Regions from separate parts of the Aeromonas aquatilis genome, predicted to be linked through region 2. Evidence: riboswitches for the same ligand, from Rfam matches in the RefSeq annotation. Region 2 holds a riboswitch; the other holds the start of a gene.

The links. Region 2 has a riboswitch for cyclic di-GMP ahead of ACW5W8_RS17645 (immunoglobulin-like domain-containing protein). Riboswitches for the same ligand answer to the same signal wherever they lie in the genome.
Region 1: linked by a shared signal. The riboswitch ahead of ACW5W8_RS08775 (glycosyl hydrolase family 18 protein) and the one ahead of ACW5W8_RS17645 (immunoglobulin-like domain-containing protein) in region 2 are both predicted to bind cyclic di-GMP.

Annotation. Positions count from the first base shown of each region.
Region 1 covers NZ_JBSTYP010000017.1:62,520-68,443, forward strand. Annotated here, with positions in the region: gene ACW5W8_RS08745 (hypothetical protein) at 201-473, opposite strand; tRNA gene ACW5W8_RS08750 (tRNA-Ala) at 519-594, shown strand; tRNA gene ACW5W8_RS08755 (tRNA-Ala) at 623-698, shown strand; tRNA gene ACW5W8_RS08760 (tRNA-Ala) at 762-837, shown strand; tRNA gene ACW5W8_RS08765 (tRNA-Ala) at 886-961, shown strand; gene ACW5W8_RS08770 (ExeM/NucH family extracellular endonuclease) at 1,132-3,288, opposite strand; cyclic di-GMP riboswitch class I at 3,582-3,664, shown strand; gene ACW5W8_RS08775 (glycosyl hydrolase family 18 protein) at 3,781-5,924, shown strand, end outside.
Region 2 covers NZ_JBSTYP010000049.1:12,110-18,033, reverse strand. Annotated here, with positions in the region: gene prlC (oligopeptidase A) at 1-1,444, opposite strand, end outside; gene ACW5W8_RS17650 (hypothetical protein) at 1,613-1,846, shown strand; cyclic di-GMP riboswitch class I at 1,869-1,954, shown strand; gene ACW5W8_RS17645 (immunoglobulin-like domain-containing protein) at 2,009-4,201, shown strand; gene ACW5W8_RS17640 (YncE family protein) at 4,368-5,924, shown strand, end outside.

The DNA of each region.
Region 1 (5,924 bases), on a different contig from region 2:
ATCTTTCTCTACAATGCCGCTCTTGGTGATTGCGCCCTTGAGGCGGAACAGGACTGCCAGATTCTCAAACATGATTTACCTCATCACTCTGTCATTTATGGTTATGGTATGTGACCTGGGTCACGGTTTGATCCTATGGCCATTCGTGAGCCAGATCAACTTTTTGTGTTGTAAATTTACGAATATTATAGAAAGGGTTTTCAAATGCAACGCTCTTTATGGAAAGGCTTTCCCCGGTTGGGGGGAGAAGCGGTTTGCCCGCCAGCAAAAGAAGCTAGCGAGCGGGCGCGTTGCAACTGTGCAGGGGTCTGCTTCGTTGCCTCTCCTTTGCCGAGGCTTGAGCCGATTTGTGACATAAAACAGAGAGATAGCGTGCTCCTTGCTGGTAAAAACAGCGAACTGCTGCAATTTTGACTAAACGAATCAATCGCGGTTATTTTAGGGTTGACAGCAAAGCGGGTGATGCCTATCATGCGCCTCCGTTGCCGGAGATAACTTCGTCAGCGCCGAGGTGAGTTGGGGTTATAGCTCAGCTGGGAGAGCGCTTGCATGGCATGCAAGAGGTCCGCGGTTCGATCCCGCGTAGCTCCACCAAATTCTCCTCGAACAATCTGGAATCCAAGGGGTTATAGCTCAGCTGGGAGAGCGCTTGCATGGCATGCAAGAGGTCCGCGGTTCGATCCCGCGTAGCTCCACCAGGTTCCTGATTGAAATGAAGTGCCCAGGGCAGTGCGGTGTGTATCACCCAAGCCGACCTTTGTGGGGTTATAGCTCAGCTGGGAGAGCGCTTGCATGGCATGCAAGAGGTCCGCGGTTCGATCCCGCGTAGCTCCACCATTATTGAGGATGAATGGCCGCCAGAACCATTCATTCAGTGCCGAATTTGGGGTTATAGCTCAGCTGGGAGAGCGCTTGCATGGCATGCAAGAGGTCCGCGGTTCGATCCCGCGTAGCTCCACCAAATTCTTGTTAAAAGAAGCCAAAAGGCCACCGCATCGCGGTGGCCTTTTTGTTTTCTCAGGCATTTATTTTCCCCATACTTCTGTGCTTTTCATGTGTAAATCCATTACTCCAACGAAAAAGCCCGCAGGGCTCGCGGGCTTTGGTTGCACTATTCAGATGCGCCAGAGGTTAACGGCGACGTCGCCAGGCCAGCGGCAGCAGGGCCAGCAGGCCGAGTCCCAGCGCACCACCGCCTGAGGAGGTGTCCGGTTTGGTGGCATTACTCTCCAGTTTGAGGTCGACGATGATGGGATCATGATCGGAGGCGCTGAAGGGGTTGTCAGACTTGAGTAGTGCATCGGTGAATTTAGCAGCGTACTCGAACTGGTTGCTTTCGAAGGCGTTGATATGCCAGTCGGAGACACCAGCCACCTTGCTGGCCAGTGCCGAGTTGGCGAGGGCATAGTCGAGGGTACCGAGTTCGCCGTCATAGCTGTAGGAGATGGCTTTCTCCTTGTTAAACTTGACGTTGAGATCGACGAAGCCATAGTTCTTGGTCGCCTCGCGCCCCATCTGCTCGTAAGGTTGTTCACCGATAAAGGTGTGGGAGGCAGATACGATCTTCCGCTCGCTGGTGGCCGGGTTGTAGTCTGTCAGTACCCGGATCGGATCTTCCTTGGCGTAGGAGTTGAAGTCCCCCACCAGCAGCACCTGGCCCGGCAGTTTGCTGACCGCTTCACCCAGTACCTTGGCGGCGGAGACTCGGAACTCGGTGCACTTGCCCTGCAGGTCGGCCGGCTCTGTCTTGCCATCGCCATTTTCATAGCAGCCTGATCCCTTGGATTTGAGGTGGTTGACTACCACAGTCAGCGGTTCTTTGCTCTTGGCAATGGTGAAGGTCTGAACCAGCGAGTCGCGTTGACCGGCAGTCTTGGCCACGCCACCTGTGATGTAGCGCTGCTCCGGCAGCTTGATGACGCTGGCATCCCCGCTGGGGGTGATCAGGGCAGAGCGGTAGATCATCGCCACCATGATGGCGTCGCCGCCGAAGAACTTGCCATCGGTGAGGGCAGTGACCGGCAGACGGACATAGGCGTAGTGTTTGCTTGTATCCTTCTGCTGTTCGTTGAGACGGGTCACCAGATTATGGAGGGCGGAGTTGTCACCAAAGCCGTTGTTCTCCATCTCCATCAGGCCGAGCAGGTCGGCGTCCATCTCGGTAATGGCGTTGGCTATTTTGGTGCGCTGCTTCTCGAAGGCAAGCAGTGTTTTGGCACCACGGTTACAACTATCTTTGTATGTTCCTTGGCAGGTGTTATTAAGATCGCCACCAATCTCTGGCGCGCTGGTGAAGTAGTTGAGCACGTTAAAGCTTGCGATCCGCAGGTTGCTGCCTGGAGTTCGAGTGGGGGCGGTCAGCTGGCGATCATCTTGCGCAGTACGCAGCAAGTTGGCGACCCCGATAGTGACATCGTTGGGTACCATCAGGCGGAAAGCGTCCTTGTTGTAGATAACAGTCCCTTCCAGACCATCTATCTGATCACCGATACGCAGATAACCCTGATCGGCATCCAGCGCCGGGAACCAGGGCAGGGCGCCATTTTGTACTTTGAAATCAGACTCGACCGCCAGTCGGTTGTTGCCATTTTTGGCGGCCAGCGCGACCGCTTCCGGGCTGCTGGCAACATGGAGCTGGGTCGGCTTGATAAGCGGCGCCTTATGGGAGAGTTCCAGGTTAGTGCGAGAGGCCTTGTAGTCGAAGCTGAAGTTGCGGGTCAGGTGAAGATCGCTGCTGCTGTCGAGCCGTACCCGCATCCCTTCGTGGCGATTGAGGGCTTGCTTCAGGCTTTCATCGTCATTGACTTTGAGTACGCTTACCGGCACGTTTTTACCCTGCCCGAGAACCTTGAGCCGGGGCGCAGTACCATCCCATTTCAGCTTGAGCTGGGTGCCGCCCAAGAACTCCTCGACCTGGGCTTCCAGGCAGAGCTCAGCTCCCGGCTTGATGTCGGCATATTTGGTTGCGAAGTCCTTGTCGCTCAGATAGACGAAGATGCCATCCGAGGTGGCCGGGTCGCCATCGCCCACCGGGTCGGTTAGATAGAAACCCTTGGTCAGACTTTGGCCCACAGTGGTAACAACACCCTTGACGCGGAAAGAGTCTGGGCTGATAGCCCCGGTGGATGTTGAGGTAGTGGCGAGCGCGCTGGCGGAGCCTGTGCCCTGAAGGGTCGGGATGGGGGTGAGTTGAGCCGGATCGGACGGGCAGACAAATGCCGCATGGGCGCCTGAGGATGCAAGTGCCAGCCCCACGGCCAGCGACAGCAGGGTACGAGTACCTTTCATAGGTGTTCCTTTTTTATTTTTGCCAGTGATTCCATAGCCTTGGCTCGTTGACCAAGGGCGCGCATTGTCACATTTCTGGCATGTGATACCAGTGAGCCAACGCACATTAAATGAATCTGGGAAGGTGCGGGAAAGCGTTTTTATGATCCCAATAACGATATGATTTTTTTGATAATTCAATCAATTTTAACCCTGTGATCATGACGCTTTCGTGGTAGGGGATAATTTTCTTTGAGAATAAAGATTGAGGGGATCTTGTCGCCTTCCTATACTGAGTTCGTTCCTCACGGAACCCAGGTAAAGGGCAAACCGGTAGTGATATCGGGACGCAATGCTTCCGGTCTTGATCCTTGATCTAGATAGCGGGGTTTCCCTGGGTGAAGGGTGATTTTTGTGGCAGGTCCATGGCCAGTTGTCTGCGCCCATCATGCAGGTTGCGATTGTTCTTTGTCTAGGTGACCAATGCCAAGACAAAACAAGGAAGATAACAATATGCAACAGCTCTTCAGACCCAGCCGGCTTGCCATGCTGGTCGCCCTTGCGGCTGCGCCCGCCTGGGCGCAGGCGGCCTATCCCGCGTATAAAGCTGGTACCGCCTACAAGGCCGGTGACATCGTCAGCAATGCCAGCGCCCTCTACGAGTGCAAGGAATTTCCCTATTCAGGCTGGTGTGGGGCATCGCCCTATCACTATGAGCCGGGCGTGGGGGTGGTCTGGGCGGATGCCTGGAAGCTCTATAGCGGTGAAGTTCCGCCACCGGCGCTCGGCGTAGCCGTCAGCTCTCCGGCTGCCGGTGCCAGCTTCAACGAAGGTGCCAGCGTGGCGCTGGCGGTGACCCTGAGCGGCCCGGTGACGGCGCTGGTTAAAGTGGAATATCTTGTCGACGGCAAGCTGGTCGCCACGGCCAGCGCCTCGCCCTGGGGCGCCAGCTGGAGTGCTGCGGGCGTTGGCGCTCACGCTCTGAAAGCGCGAGCGCTGGATAAGGATGGCAAGATACTGAGCGAGGCGAATTCGAGCTTCAGCGTTGCTGCCGTGGTCGCACCAGAGGCGCCCAAGGCGAGCATCAGCAGCCCGGCTAATGGCGCTAAGGTGACGCTGGGTCGCAGCGTGGCGGTGAACGGCAACGTCACCGATGCCAACAACGATGTGGCCAAAGTCGAGCTGTTTGTCGATGGCAAGAAGGTAGGGGAAGACAGTGCCGCCCCCTGGCAGGTCAACTGGACGCCCGATGCCAAAGGCAGTGCCGCCCTCAAGCTGGTTGCCACCGACAAGACCAATCTGAGCGGCGAGTCGGCGGCGGTGAACGTCACTGTCGAGGAGGCCGTACTGCCGCCAGATGGTGGCAACCTCTCCTGCGATATTCGTCAGATCTATCGCCCGGATGGTTATGAGTGCATGGGGGATGATCATGCACGTCGGGTCATCGGCTACTTCACCTCCTGGCGCACCGGCAAGAACGGCCTGCCCGCCTATCTGGTGAGCGATATCCCCTGGAGCAAGATCACCCACATCAACTACGCCTTCGCGGCGGTGGACGAGCAGAGCCACACCATCAAGGTGGATGACTCGGCGACCAAGATGACCTGGGATGGCGTGCCGGGGGCCGAGATGGATCCGGAGTTCGCCTATAAGGGCCACTTCAACCTGCTGTCGAAGTTCAAGAAGCTGTATCCGGACGTGAAAACCCTGATCTCGGTGGGGGGCTGGGCGGATACGCGCGGCTTCTATACCGCTACTACCAAGGGCGACTGCTCGGTCAACACCGATGGCATCAATGCGCTTGCCAGCTCGGCAGTGAGCTTTATCCGTCAGTACGGTTTTGACGGGGTCGATATCGACTACGAATACCCCACCTCGATGAAGGATGCGGGCAACCCCAACGACTTCCCGCTCTCCAACCAGTGCCGCGGCAAGCTGTTTGCCAACTACAAGGTGATGATGCAGACCCTGCGCAGCAAGCTGGATACGGCGGGCAGCGAGGATGGTCGCAAGTACATGCTGACCATCGCCTCACCGGCCTCAGCCTATCTGCTGCGTGGGATGGAGAACTTCCAGGTCACCCAGTACCTCGATTACGTCAACCTGATGACCTATGACTTCCACGGTGCCTGGAACCACTTTGTCGGCCATAACGCGGCTCTGTTTGACAACAATGCCGACCCCGAGCTCTCCCACTGGGGCGTCTATACCCAGGCCCAGTTTGGTGGCATCGGCTACCTCAACGCGGCCTGGTCTGCCCACTACTTCCGTGGTGCGCTGGCGGCGGGCAAGATCAACGTCGGTGTGCCCTATTACACCCGTGGCTGGCAGGGGGTGAGCGGTGGCAGTCACGGTCTGGGTGGCAAGGCCGCCCTGCCGAGCCAGAGCGATTGTCAGCCGGGCACCGGTGGCAGCACCATTCCGTGCGGCAACGGGGCGGTCGGCATCGACAACATCTGGCATGATCTCGACAAGAACGGCAAGGAGATCGGCGGCGGCGCAGTGCCCATGTGGCATGCCAAGAACCTGGAGCACGCGGCCAGCCTCGGCATCACCACGCTGCCGAGTTACGGCACCGCCTGGGGTCTGGATCCCAACAATCCGGCCCACGTGATGCAGGGCAAATATGTCCGCTACTACGATGACAAGGCGCAGGC
Region 2 (5,924 bases):
TGCGGGTCAGCATGTGGTGAATGCCGTGGCCGAACTCGTGGAACAGGGTGACCACTTCGTTGTGGGTGAACAGTGCAGGCTTGCCATCCACCGGGCCGTTGAAGTTGCAGGTCAGGTAGGCCACCGGCTTTTGCAGTGAACCATCCTGACGGTAGCGACGACCCAGACAGACATCCATCCAGGCCCCGCCCTGCTTGTGCTCGCGGGCGTAGAGGTCGAGGTAGAAGCTGCCGCGCAGCTCTTCGTCGGCATCGAAGATGTCGTAGAAGCGCACGTCCGGGTGCCAGGTGTCGATACCGAGACGCTCGCGCACCTTCATGCCGAACACCCGCTTCACCACTTCGAACAGCCCCTTCACCACCTTGCTGGCGGGGAAGTAGGGGCGCAGCTGCTCATCGGAGATGGAGAACTTGTGCTGCTTGAGCTTCTCGGCGTAGTAGGCGAGATCCCAGGCTGCCAGCTCGCTCTGACCATGCTGCTCGGCGGCGAAGGCGCGGATCTCCTCCAGCTCGGCCTTGCCTTGTGGCAGGGATTTGGCCGCCAGATCGGTGAGGAAGCTCACCACCTGTTCGGTCTTGTCCGCCATCTTGGTGGCCAGGGAGAGCTCGGCATAGTTGGCAAAGCCCAGCAGCTGGGCCAGTTCGCGGCGCAGGGTGAGCAGCTCGCTCATGATGGCGGAGTTGTCCCACTTGCCCGCATTGGGGCCCTGATCGGAGGCGCGAGTGGTAAAGGCTTCGTACATCTCGGCCCGCAGCTCGCGGTTGTCGGCATACATCATCACCGGCAGATAAGAGGGGATATCAAGAGTGAACAGCCACCCCTCTTTGCCTTTAAGTTCAGCCATCTGACGGGCAGCGGCACGCACGCTGTCGGGCAGACCGGCCAGTTCGGCTTCATCGACCACCAGCTTGTGCCAGCCCTGGGTGGCATCCAGCACGTTGTTGCTGAAACGGGAGGCCAGCTCGGAGAGGCGGGCCTGAATTTCACCGTAGCGCTGCTGCGCCTCGGCAGGCAGACCGATGCCGGAGAGGCGGAAGTCACGCAGGGTATTCTGGATCTCCTTGCGCTGGGCGCCGCTCAGCAGCGGGAAATCATCGCTCTGGAAGAGGGCCAGATAGGCCTGATAGAGCCCTTCATGCTGACCGACATAGGTCTGGAATTCAGAGAGCAGCGGCAGGCAGGCGTCATGGGCCTCGCGCAGCGCTTCGCTGTTGAGTACGGAGTTGAGGTGGCTGACCGGTGACCAGATCCGTGACAGACGGTCATTTACCTCTTCCAGCGGGGCAATCAGGCTGTCCCAGGTATGGGGATCACGCTGGGCCAGCACATCGCTGATCTTCTGCTTGCAGTCAACAATCGCCTGAATCACGGCAGGCTGAACCTGCTCCGACTTGATCTGGCTGAAAGGGGGCAGCGAATCCATTGTCAGCAAAGGGTTATTCATCCCGGTTACCTCTTGTTTGGTCTTGAACAGACCGCTTTAGCAGCTCTGTATGGCTTTCTAACATGTGGCCAAGCCACGCAATAATCAAGCGGGAATCCACCTCTCGGCACTGTTTTCCCCTCTTTGTGAGCTCAAACACCTCTCTGCCAGATACTGGACGGCAACAGCATGAATAATCGGTACTTTTTTGCTCTTTTTGCGGCTTTTTCAACTCTCGAACCACAAGGGAGCAGACCAAATCCAATCGACAAAAGAGTAGGTGACAGCGGCCTATCACCGGCCCTTTCCATGCTTGGAAAACAACCAATTAACAAGTTAATAACCAAAACAAATCATACACATACGTTGATTAATTTATTTTTAAGTGCGTATCATAAGCAGCCTGTTACTCAGGTCACTTGATTCTCTGTGCTGCACAGAAATCGGGTGAAAAAGGCAAAGTGACCCGAAAGGGCGCGACGCAAAGCCACCGGTCTAAGGGAAAACACCTATGACAGCGGGGCTGCCCCCGGGAGCGTTCGGCCATAGCTGTACGCTCCGTTTGTACTGTATGGAGATATCAAGATGAACAAATTGAAGTTATCCCTGCTGGGCTGTCTGCTCGGCATGGGCGCCCCCATGGCATATGCCGCCAGTGCTGGTCAGGCGATGGTCAACCCCCAGTCCGGCGTTGTGGTCGGCTACTGGCACAACTGGTGTGACGGTTCGGGCTACAAGGGCGGTATCGCCCCCTGCGTCAAGCTCGATCAGGTCAACCCGCAATACAACGTGGTCGATGTCTCCTTCATGAAGGTCTATGGCAGCGATCCCATCCCCACCTTCAAACTCGACCCGGCTATCGGCATGAGCGAAAGCCAGTTTATCGAGCAGATCGCCGAGCTGAACCGTCAGGGCCGTGCCGTGCTGCTGGCGCTGGGCGGTGCCGATGCACACATCGAGCTGCGCAAAGGTCAGGAACAGGCCTTTGCCGACGAGATCATCCGTCTGGTGGAGACCTATGGCTTCGACGGGCTGGATATCGATCTGGAACAGGCCGCCATCACTGCCGCCGACAACCAGACCGTGATCCCGGCGGCCCTGCGTCTGGTCAAGGATCACTACCGCGCCCAGGGGAAAAACTTCCTCATCACCATGGCGCCGGAGTTCCCCTATCTGACCCAGACTGGCGCCTACATCCCCTATATCCGCAATCTGGAAGGGTACTACGACTGGATCAACCCCCAGTTCTACAACCAGGGTGGCGACGGTATCTACATCGATGGCATCGGCTGGATTGCCCAGAATAACGATGCCCTGAAAGAAGAGTTCATCTACTACATGGCGGATTCACTGAGCAACGGAACCCGCGGCTTCTACAAGATCCCCCATGACAAGCTGGTGTTCGGCATTCCGACCAACATCGACGCCGCCGCCACCGGCTATGTGCAGGATCCGCAGAAGCTCTACAACGCCTTCAACCGCCTGAAGAGTGAGGGGCAACCACTGCGCGGCGTGATGACCTGGTCCATCAACTGGGACATGGGCCGCAACGCCGCCGGTCAGTCCTACAACGAATCCTTCATCAAGAGCTACGGCCCCTTCATCCACGATCAGGAGATCACTCCGCCGGACGAGAACGGCAAGCCGGTGTTTAGCGGCCTGAGCGATACCCGCATCAAGCAGGGCACCGCCTTTGATCCGCAGGCCGGGGTCAGCGCCAGCGACAAGGAAGATGGTGATCTGACAGACCAGATCCTGGTGGATGGAAATGTCGATACCCAACGCATCGGACTCTACCCCCTCATCTACAAGGTGAGCGATCGCGACAACAACGTTACCGAGCAGGTACGCACCATCGAGGTCTACAGCATGAAGCCGGTATTCAGCGGCGTCACCGACACCACGCTGGAGCTGGGCACCCCTTTCGATCCGATGGCCGGAGTCAACGCCCACGATGAAGAAGATGGCGATCTGACCCGCGAGATTAAGGTCAGCGGCAGCGTCGATAGCAGCAAGGTCGGCCGCTACACCCTCACCTATCAGGTGAGCGACAGCGCCGGTCAGCAGGTAACCCAGCAGCGCAACGTGACCGTCAGGGAGCAGGGCGCCGTCTGTGAAAACAGCTGGGATGCCAAAAAGACCTACGTGGGCGGCGACATCGTCAGCCACAACGGCAAGAACTGGCTGGCAGGCTGGTGGACCCAGAACGAAGAGCCGGGCACCACGGGTGACTGGGGCGTCTGGCGCGTACAGGGCGACAGCGACTGCGATGGTGGCGAGAAGCCGCCAGTGATCGGCAGCAGCGACTTCACTGTCAGCGCCATGGCGAGCGAGTACACCATAGTCAACGGTCAGGTCAGCATACGTTTCAACGTGACCACCGCCAACCCGGTGCAGATCACCGCGACTCTGGAGCAGAGCGGCCGCAGCCACGGTACCACCAGCAGCCAAGTGAACGGCACCAGCACCCTGGTACTGCAGGGAAGCAATGTCACCGATGGCAGCTACGACGTTGTGATCACCGGTCTGGCTGCCGGCCAGCAGCCGGTGGTGCAGCGCTTCCAAGTTGCGCTGACCGAAGAGAGCAGCGGCGGTGGCGATGGCGACTACCCGGCCTATGCCCCCAACACCGGCTATCAGGCCGGTGATCGGGTCAGCAATGCCGGTGGCAACTATGAGTGCAAACCCTGGCCTTATAGTGGCTGGTGTGGCGGCTCCAGCAGCCACTATGCGCCGGGTACCGGCAGCGCCTGGAGCGATGCCTGGACCAAGCTGTAATCCCATGGCCCCTTTCGGGGGGCCAACCACCCCGCACTATCTCGCCCACTGACATCACGCTCGGTGGGCGTCATGCGCTGACCCGGATGGGTTAGCGCTCCCCCTTTTACCTGCTTGCCAACCACCAAAAAAAACATCCAACAACCACCAAGATAAGGAAATCACCATGCCAAGAACCACCAAGCTTGCCACCCTGCTCGGTTTGCTGCTGTCGGCCCATGTCGTGGCTGATGAGCGCGAACAAGCCTATTTCAAACAAACCTATCAGGAGCACTACGAGCAGATGACGGCGCGCCTCGCCGCGCTGCATCAGAGTGCGGCTGACGAGCAGAACGTGATCATCAAGGATGGCAAGCGCCACCTTGCCATCAACGGCCTGCTCTACCCGCTGACAGCGGATAACCACATCCTGTTCGATCTGCCCAAACCCCACTTTTTCGATGAAACAGCCATCCGTAACGTCTTTGATTTCTTCGATAAGGAGTGGGAGCTGACCTGGTACGAAGGCGGGGTCGTGGCGGTCAACAAACGCTTTGGCAACTATGACTACGGCAACGGCTGTCTGCTGGAGTACTTCCCCCACGGCCAGATCCAGAATGGCGAACGCACCCGGGTGGTGATGGAGACCAGCTCCTGCAGCGTCAACTCGTTTGCCACCTCGCTGCAATATCTGGACAAAGGCGAGGAGCTGACGGCCGACCAGCTGGGGCTGGACGCCAGCCTGATTACGGCGGTCGAGCGCTATCAGGATCGGCTCTATGTCAGCCAGAACGGCAATCCGGGCCATGTGGCCATTATCGATATCCCAAGCCGCCAGCAGATTGGCGAGATCCGCGGCACCGCAACCGGCAGTGCCACGGCCTACAACCAGGTCAGCGAACTGTTTGTCCGCAATAACCTGCTCTACGTGGTCTCGCGCTACTCGCACCGGGTCGATATCTTCGATCTGGCCGATGAACATCGCCATGTCACCACCCTGGGAACCGGTCGGGATTCCGGCAGCAACAGCCTGCACCGCGCCCAGGCCGTCTTTGCCAATCAGGACTATGTGCTGGTGGCCGATGCGCTGAGCGAGATCAAGGTCTACCGCCAGCAGGATGTAACGCCGCAAAACAGCCTAAAAGCCCCGATCGCCGGTCGACTCGCCTTTGAAGGAAAATACAGCCACCGTCTGGTGCAACTCCATCAGGTGGGTGACTATCTGCTGGCCCATACCGCTGGCAAAAACTACTACATCTATGACCTGCGCAAACTGGCTGATGCCATCGCCAGCAACACCCCGCTGGCGCCTGAGCAGGTGATCGCCGACAGCAATCTGCAAAAAATCGACATGGATGGCGATCGGCTGGTGGTGAACTTCAAGGACCGCATCGAGTGGCATGATGCCGATACCCTGATCGCCAACGACTTTCAGTTCAAGAACCCGACCTTTACTGTTCGGGAGATCAACCAGCAGCCTGTGGCGGCGCTGAAAGATCTCCAGCTGGCGGGCTCGGCGCTTGTCACCGCCAACGCGCGCGGCCTGGGTTTCAACCAGCTGCTGAGTAAGGAGATCAGCTTCACAGCCGACGAGCAGTTGCCGGCTCGCCCGCTGATCTTCGATCAGCTGATGCCAACCGCCGTCAGCTACATTCTGGGCAATGACGAACCCTACGAGGTGCTGATCGATCGCGCCCAGCGTTCGGTCAACATCAATTCGCTGGTCAAGACCGAGCTGCTTGAT